Regions from separate parts of the Pseudorhodoplanes sinuspersici genome, predicted to be linked through region 1. Evidence: predicted binding sites of a transcription regulator. Region 1 holds the regulator's gene; the other holds the start of a gene.
The links. Region 1 encodes PhoB, which activates phosphate uptake and scavenging genes when phosphate is short. Its sites were predicted from a motif close to TGTCATNNANCTGTCAT; they were not measured.

Region 2: a site for PhoB is predicted at 2,064-2,080, ahead of CAK95_RS08495 (NAD-glutamate dehydrogenase). Genes of this name have one in related genera too.

What each region holds. Positions count from the first base shown of each region.
Region 1 is NZ_CP021112.1:1,173,232-1,177,362, reverse strand. It holds partial or broken gene pstA (phosphate ABC transporter permease PstA) at 222-1,043, shown strand; gene pstB (phosphate ABC transporter ATP-binding protein PstB) at 1,079-1,882, shown strand; gene phoU (phosphate signaling complex protein PhoU) at 1,912-2,625, shown strand; gene phoB (phosphate regulon transcriptional regulator PhoB) at 2,637-3,350, shown strand; gene CAK95_RS05860 (GcrA family cell cycle regulator) at 3,453-3,953, opposite strand.
Region 2 is NZ_CP021112.1:1,732,086-1,736,216, reverse strand. It holds gene ggt (gamma-glutamyltransferase) at 1-1,376, opposite strand, end outside; gene CAK95_RS08500 (peroxidase-related enzyme) at 1,401-1,955, opposite strand; gene CAK95_RS08495 (NAD-glutamate dehydrogenase) at 2,356-4,131, shown strand, end outside.

The sequences.
Region 1 (4,131 bases):
CTGGCCGTGCGAAGGAATTGCGGGAGGACGTCGCCGCGCTGGAGCAGCGTTACAAGAACCCGACCGCGCCGGAGCCGATCACCGATCGCATGCCGAGCCTTCTCATCGCGATCAATGGCGGTGTCGTGAAGGTTACGGACGTCAGCGGGGATGGCGTGAAGGGCGACACCTTGATCTCGCTGAGCTCGGCCGATCCTGCGGCGCCCGGCGCATGGCAAATCGTGAACTATCAGACGCCGGAAGGCAGCCGTCGCCTCAACGACCGCGTGGTGACTTGGCTCGATGTGCTGAAGGAAAGAGGTCTTGTCCAGAGCCAGTTCAACTGGCGGTTCTTCTCCTCCGGCGATAGCCGCGAGCCGGAACTGGCGGGTATTCGGGGTGCGCTTGTGGGTTCGGCGCTGACCCTGCTCGTGACGCTGGTGCTGTGCCTTCCGCTTGGTGTCGCTGGCGCGATCTACCTGGAAGAATTCGCGCCGAAGAACTGGCTGACCGAAATCATCGAGGTCAACATCAACAATCTTGCTGCGGTGCCTTCGATCGTGTTCGGCCTGCTGGGCCTCGCCGTATTCCTCAATTTCTTCGGACTGCCGCGCTCCGCGCCATTGGTGGGCGGCCTGGTCCTGGCGCTGCTGGTGCTGCCGACGATCATCATCGCATCGCGTGCTGCCTTGAAGGCGGTTCCACCCTCCATCAAGGAGGCTGCCCTCGGCATTGGCGCCTCGAAACAGCAGGCGATCTTCCACCATGTTCTGCCGCTGGCGATGCCGGGCATCATGACCGGCACGATCATCGGCATGGCGCATGCGCTCGGCGAGACTGCGCCGCTCCTCATGATCGGCATGGTCGCGTTCATCGTCGAGCCTGCCACCAGCATCTTTCAATCTGCGACAGTGATGCCGGTTCAAATCTATCTGTGGTCTGATTTGCCGGAAATCGGTTTCCAGGCGCGCACCGCCGCTGCGATCATGGTGCTTCTGGCCTTCCTGTTTGTCATGAACGGTACTGCAATCATCCTGCGTAAACGCTTCGAGCGGCGCTGGTAAGAAATCGGGAGTTGGAGATGCTGGCTATGAATGCCATGGTTAAACCCGCAGCCGATGCTGTTGTGGCCGATGCTGCGAAGGCGCCGGCCAAAGTGGTCGCACGCAACGTCAACGTCTATTACGGCGACAAGCACGCCTTGAAGGATGTCAGTGTCGATATTCCCGAGCGCTCGGTGATGGCATTCATCGGACCGTCGGGTTGCGGCAAGTCGACCTTCCTGCGTTGCATCAACCGCATGAACGACACCATCCCGTCGGCGCGGGTGACGGGCAATATCGAGATCGACAATCTCGATATCTATGACAAATCCCTCGATGTTGTGCAGTTGCGTGCGCGTGTCGGCATGGTGTTCCAGAAGCCGAATCCGTTCCCGAAGTCGATCTACGAGAACGTGGCCTATGGTCCCCGCATTCACGGCATGGCCCGCTCGAAGGCCGATCTCGACGAAATCGTCACCGCCAGTCTGAAAAGGGCCGGTCTTTACGAAGAGGTGAAGGATCGCTTGTCCGATCCTGGCACCGGGCTTTCCGGCGGTCAGCAGCAGCGTCTTTGCATCGCCCGGGCGATCGCTGTGGGTCCGGAAGTGATCCTGATGGACGAGCCGTGTTCGGCGCTCGATCCGATCGCGACCGCGCGTATCGAAGAGCTGATCGACGAATTGAGGCAGAACTTCACGATCATCATCGTGACCCACTCGATGCAGCAGGCCGCCCGCGTATCGCAGCGGACCGCTTTCTTCCATCTCGGCAATCTGGTGGAGGAGGGCCCTACAGAAACGGTCTTCACGACACCACATGATCGTCGGACACAGGATTACATCACCGGTCGCTTCGGCTGACCGGCCGCTGCAAGAGCGAGGACGAGACAATGTCTAACCATATTACCAAGGCCTTCGACGCCGACCTGCAGGAACTCAATCGCATGGTCGCCGAAATGGGCGGCCTCGCCGAGAAGGAAATTGCCGAGTCGGTTCACGCTCTGACGCGCCGGGATACGACCACGGCGCTCAAGGTGATCGCATCGGACGAGCAGGTTGACACCCTTCAGCGGGAAATCGAGGAAAAGGCGGTTCTGACGATTGCGCGCCGCCAGCCGATGGCGGTCGACCTGCGCGAGGTCGTCGGCGCAATGCGCGTCGCCAACGAGATCGAGCGGATCGGCGACCTGGCCAAGAATATCAGCAAGCGGGTGCTGGATCTCAATGGCGAATACCCCTCGCTGAAGCTGATCCGCGGCGTCGAACATATGGGCACGCTGGTTCTGACCCAGCTCAAGCGGGTGCTGGATGCCTATGCCGCCCGCAACATCGACGATGCGATGGAGGTGTGGAAGCGTGACGAGGAAATCGATGCGATGTGCGTGTCGCTGTTCCGCGAATTGCTGACCTATATGATGGAAGACCCGCGCAACATCACCTTCTGCATCCATCTTCTGTTCTCGGCCAAGAATATCGAGCGGATGGGCGATCATGCGACCAATATCGCCGAGACGGTGCATTACATGATGAAGGGCGAGCCGTTGACGCTCGAACGTCCGAAAGCCGACACCACCAGCTTTGCGCCCGTCGGCATCCAAGGCTGAATGAGACGCTGATGATGAGTGGACCGAATGCGCGCATCCTGATTGTCGAAGACGAGGAACCGCTTTCTCTCCTGTTGCGCTATAATCTTGAGACCGAGGGTTACGAGGTCGAAACCGTGACCCGCGGCGACGATGCCGATACGCGGCTGCGGGAAAGCACGCCAGACCTTGTCGTGCTCGACTGGATGTTGCCGGGTCTCTCGGGAATCGAGCTGTGCCGGCGGTTGCGGACGCGCCCTGAAACCAAGTCGATGCCGATCATCATGCTGACCGCGCGCGGCGAGGAGAGCGAGCGCGTGCGCGGTCTGTCGACCGGTGCGGACGATTACGTCACCAAGCCGTTTTCGGTGCCGGAACTTGTGGCGCGTATTCGCGCCCTGCTGCGCCGGTCCCGGCCGGAACGGCTGGCCGATATTCTGACGCTCGGCGAGATCGAGCTTGACCGGGTGAAGAAGCGGGTCTCGCGTGGTGGCCGTGATGTGGATCTTGGGCCGACGGAATTCCGGTTGCTGGAATTTCTGATGGAGCGTCCGGGCCGCGTTTTCACGCGCGAGCAGTTGCTCGACGGCGTCTGGGGCAGCGAAGTCTATATCGACGAACGCACGGTCGATGTGCATGTCGGTCGGCTGCGCAAGGCGCTCAATCGCGGCCGTGACGGCGATCCGATCCGGACCGTGCGTGGCTCGGGCTATTCGATCGACGATCGCTTCGGCAAGGCGAGCTGATCGATAGATCCGCGCTATCGCTGAACCCGCATGATCTGAAAAAGAAACGCCCCGGATTGTGGTCCGGGGCGTTTTCTTTCGTCTGCTCGTCCGCCGCGATGCTCAGCGATGGGCCGGCCGCTTGTCGCGCCGCGCCGCCGGCGGCTGATAGGCGATGCGCGAGTGATAGGCGCAATAGGGCAGGCTGGTCAGTGCATGGCCGCCGCAGAAATAGAAGTCCTGGGTCGCGGGGTCGCCGATCGGCCACCGGCAGGTCTGTTCGTTGAGCTCGAGCAAGGTGCGGCGCTGGCCCATCGGAACGACATTTTCGACCGGCGCCTGTTCGGGCTCGACTTCGTAGTCATAGGCGTAGGCATGCGCCAGGGCCGTATTCCCCCGGACCACGGGTCTTGCGACCCTCAGCATATGGGTCGTTCGTGGCTTGCGCGGCCGCGGCGCGCTGGCCGAGGGCGCCTTTGTCCGTCCGGAAAGCCCGAGACGGTGGACCTTGCCGATCACCGCATTCCGGGTAATTCCGCCGAGTTCCGCCGCGATCTGGCTGGCTGAAAGGCCATCCGACCAGAGCTTTTTGAGTTGCTCGACCCGTTCGTCCGTCCACGTCATTGAGCCTCTCCTGTCAGCATGGTGTTCGCGGAATCCGAATCCCTCATCGGGCAGCGCAAAGCCGCCGACGCTACGCACACCACTGGTAGATTTGAATTTAGGTCCGCCGCACGAGATGTCGTATCCGACAGATGGGACACTACAAGATGGCTGGACTCGGCCGCAAGAGTCCGCGAAG
Region 2 (4,131 bases), 560 kb from region 1:
GGCGCCGGCGCATTGGCATCGGCACCGACCAGGCCATAGGTGTTCGGCGAGTTCGGCTTGGCGGCGAAATCGTCCATCTCGTTGTTGAGCAAAACGCCAGTGCCTTCGGCGACAAGGCCGTTGCCGTAGCTGAGATTCAGTGTGTAGGTGTTCGACACGGCGTTGCCGAACCTGTCGACCACCGAGAAATGCGTCGTGTTCAGGCTTTCCGCCCGCACCGGATTGCCGTTGCGGATCGCGGTCGAGGGCGTCGCCTGTTCGCCGATGCCGGTGCGCAGGCTCGTGGCGTAGCGTTTCGACATCAGCGCCCGCGCCGGCACTTTCACGAAATCCGGATCGCCGAGATAGACCGCGCGATCGGCATAGGCGCGCTTCATCGCCTCGGCCAGATGATGCGCGGTTTCCGGCGTCGCCGCGCCGGACTTTTTCAGGTCATAGCCTTCGAGAATGTTGAGGATCTGGATCAGATGCAGTCCGCCCGAGGACGGCGGCGGCATCGAAACGATGTCATAGCCGCGATAGCGCCCGCGTGCCGGCGCGCGTTCCACCGCGCGATAGGCCTTGAGGTCGTCCGCGGTCATCACGCCGCCAGCACCGCGCACGGCAGCGGCGATCTTCTCGGCGATCGGCCCTTCATAAAAGGCGCGCGGCCCGTTTTTGCCGATCGCTTCCAGCGTATGGGCGAGATCGGTCTGGATCAGCCTGTCGCCCTTGCCATAGGTTTGGCCGTCGGGTTTCAGAAACACCTTCGCCGATGACGGCCAGCGCGCGAACAGCGGCCGCGCGGTATGGAACGTATCGGCCAGATCGCCATCGACGATGAAGCCATCGCGGGCCAGCGCCACCGCCGGTGCGATCAACTGAGCCAGCGTGAATTTGCCCGAGCCGTATTTGCGATGCGCCAGCGCCAGCCCGGCGACCGTTCCCGGCACGCCGACCGCGAGACCATTGGCGACGGATTTCTGCGGATCTGCGTCGCCCTGCTCGTTGAGAAAGCTCGTCCGTGTGATCGCCGCCGGCGCCATCTCGCGATAATCGATCGCGATATCCTGCCTGTTCTTTTGCAGATGAATGACCATGAAACCGCCGCCGCCGATATTGCCGGCGCGCGGATAAGTCACCGCCATGGCAAAGCCGGTCGCGACCGCGGCGTCCACGGCATTGCCGCCGGCTTTGAGAATATCGGCGCCGATGCGCGCGGCGAGCGCCTCCTGCGCCACCACCATGCCGTTGCGGGCGGTCACCGGCTGCACGGCCGGGATATCGAACAGCGGCCGCGATGGCGTCAGAACCACGTCCTGCGCAAAAGCGGGAGCAAAGACGGGAGAGAGAGCGGCCATCGCAATGGCCGCGGCAGTCAGGAATTTTCGCATCATGTCTCTAAATGCCAGACGTGCCAGTCATCGCGCTTGCGCGTGATAAGCGCTGTTCGGCCGCATATCGGTCGCAGAGGCCACCCGGTTCGACATATTGAAGAAGCCGGCAACGGCGGAAATATCCCAGATATCACGATCGGAAAAGCCGGCGCGGCGCAAGGCCTCGCGGTCGTGATCCTCGATCGCCCAAGGCTCGGCTGTCAGCTTGACCGCGAAATCGAGCATCGCGCGCTGCCGCTTCGACAAGCGCGCGGCGCGATAGTTCATCGCCATCAATTCGCCGAGCACCGGATCGTCCGCCATCTGCCGCACAGCGGCACCATGCGCGACCAGGCAATAATAGCATTTGTTGTGCGACGACACCGCGACGGCGATCATCTCTCGTTCGAGCTTGCTCAGGCCCGATGGCGCCAGCATCAGGTCGTTATACATCGCAACAAAAGCTTCGAGCTTGCCCATGTCGAAGGCATAGGCCTTCAGCACATTCGGCACGAAGCCGAGTTTCTCCTCGCATTTCTTGAAATAGGCCGACATCGATTCGTTCAGCGATGGCTTCGGCAGCGACAGCGCGATAACCATGACATCATCGTTTTCGGCTGCGGGCGGAATACGGGTCGCCGCCTGTGAACCATTCGCATACTTCGCCTTGGATGCGATCGTTTTGGATGCGATGATCGCCGACGTCTTCGTCTTGGATTTGTCATATCGCGGTGCTTTGCTCCGCGGGCTTTGGACCGGCTCAGGCTTCACCATCGATTGGCCCGTTTTGTTCTGTGGTCTTGCCACGCGATGCTCCCTTATCTTCGATCGAACTCAAGCGTATCGCCGGATCCCGGGGGCGAAAACGCACATTGCATATTGCGCTGCAAACTCCCCACCTATTCATCGCGGGGCCGTTTCCCAAGCCCTCGCACCAGCCCTCGACGGTTGTCCGCCGGTAGGGAACACTCCGCCACCACAACGAAATGAGTCGCAGGCCATGAATATCCAGCACGTTGCCGTCAGCGCCGAAGACAAGGGCCTCCGGCAATTGATCGACAAGGCCGGGCAGTTTCTCAAGGGCACTGCGGTGCCAGAGGGATTTGTGGCGCGGCTGTTTTCCCGCGCCTCCGTCGAGGATATCGCCGTTTACAACCCGGCGGAACTCGCGGCTCTGGCCACCCAGGCCTACGAATTCATGGCGGTACGCAAGCCGGGCGTCCCGAAGATCCGCATCTATGCCCCGGACGTGACGCCGGATGCCGACAAGACCCGCGCGATTTCGGTGATCGAGCTGCTCAACGACGACATGCCGTTCCTGCTCGATTCGATCATGGCGGAGCTGACCGCCCGCAACATGACCGTGCGGCTGGTCGTGCATCCGATCCTCGCGGTGGCCCGCGATCAGAACGGCCATCTCGAACAGGTGGCCGCGGAAGACCCGACCACCGAAACAGTGCTCCGCGAAAGTTTCATGCATATCCATGTCGACCGGATCGACGATGAAGCAGCGCGGGCGTCGCTGATCGAGGGCTTCGAGAAAGTCCTGGCCGATGTCACGGCCGCCGTGCGCGACTGGCGGCCGATGCTCGGCCGCGTCGGTGACCTGATCGCCGATATGAAAACCAACCCGCCGCCCCTGCCGGCGGGTGAGGTCTCCGAAGCGGTGGATTTTCTGGAATGGCTGGTGGCCGAGAATTTCACCTTCCTCGGCATGCGCGACTATCGCCTCAGCGGACCGAACCGCGAACCGGCCATGGTGCCGGATTCCGGTCTCGGCGTGTTGCGTCGTCCGGACCGCAACGAACTGAAAGGTCGCGCCGGTGAAGACGTCATCCTGCATGGCCTGCAGACCTACTACGGCGAGCCGAATGCGTTGATGATCACCAAGGCGAGCCTGCGTTCGCGCGTGCATCGCCGCGTGTTCATGGATTGCGTCAGCGTCAAGCGCTTCGACGCCAATGGCGTGGTAACGGGCGAAATCCGCATCGTCGGCCTGTTCACCTCCACCGCCTATACGCGCTCGACACGGTCGATCCCCTATCTGCGCCGCAAGGTGGATGCATTGATGAAGCGTGCGCGCTTCTCCTCGTCGAGCCATTCCGGCAAGGCGCTGGTGAATACGCTCGAGACTTATCCGCGCGACGACCTGTTCCGCATCGACGACGACTTGCTGTTCCAGTTCTCGATGCTGATCCTGCAGCTTGAGGAGCGGCCGCGCGTGCGCGTGCTGCCGCGGCGCGACCGATTCGATCGCTTCATGTCGGTCCTCGTTTATCTGCCCCGCGATCGTTCATCGACCGATGTCATCACATCCGTCGGCGACCTGCTGGCGAGAGAATACAAGGGCCATGTCAGCGGCCTCAGCCTGTTCTTGCCGGAAGGCCCGCTGGTGCGCGCGCATTTCATTGTCGCGCGTTCGGCCGAGCCGATGGACGACCCCGACCGGATCACGCTTGAGACCGGCATTACCGCTCTGATCCGGACCTGGACCGACGACCTCTCTCAGCAACTGCTGCAAAACCGCGAACCGCAACAGGCGCGTCAATTGCTCGAGCGCTATCGCGACGCCTTCCGCCCGAGCTATCGCGATCGCTATTCGCCGGCCATTGCTGTTGCCGATATCCGCACGATGGAAGGGCTGTCGGCGGAGCGCCCGCTCAGCATGGATTTCTATGCGCCGCACGGCGCCGACGGCCACTGCATCGGGCTGAAAGTGTGGAGCTTTGACGGCGCGATCCCGCTCTCCAGCCGCGTTCCGGTCCTTGAGAATATG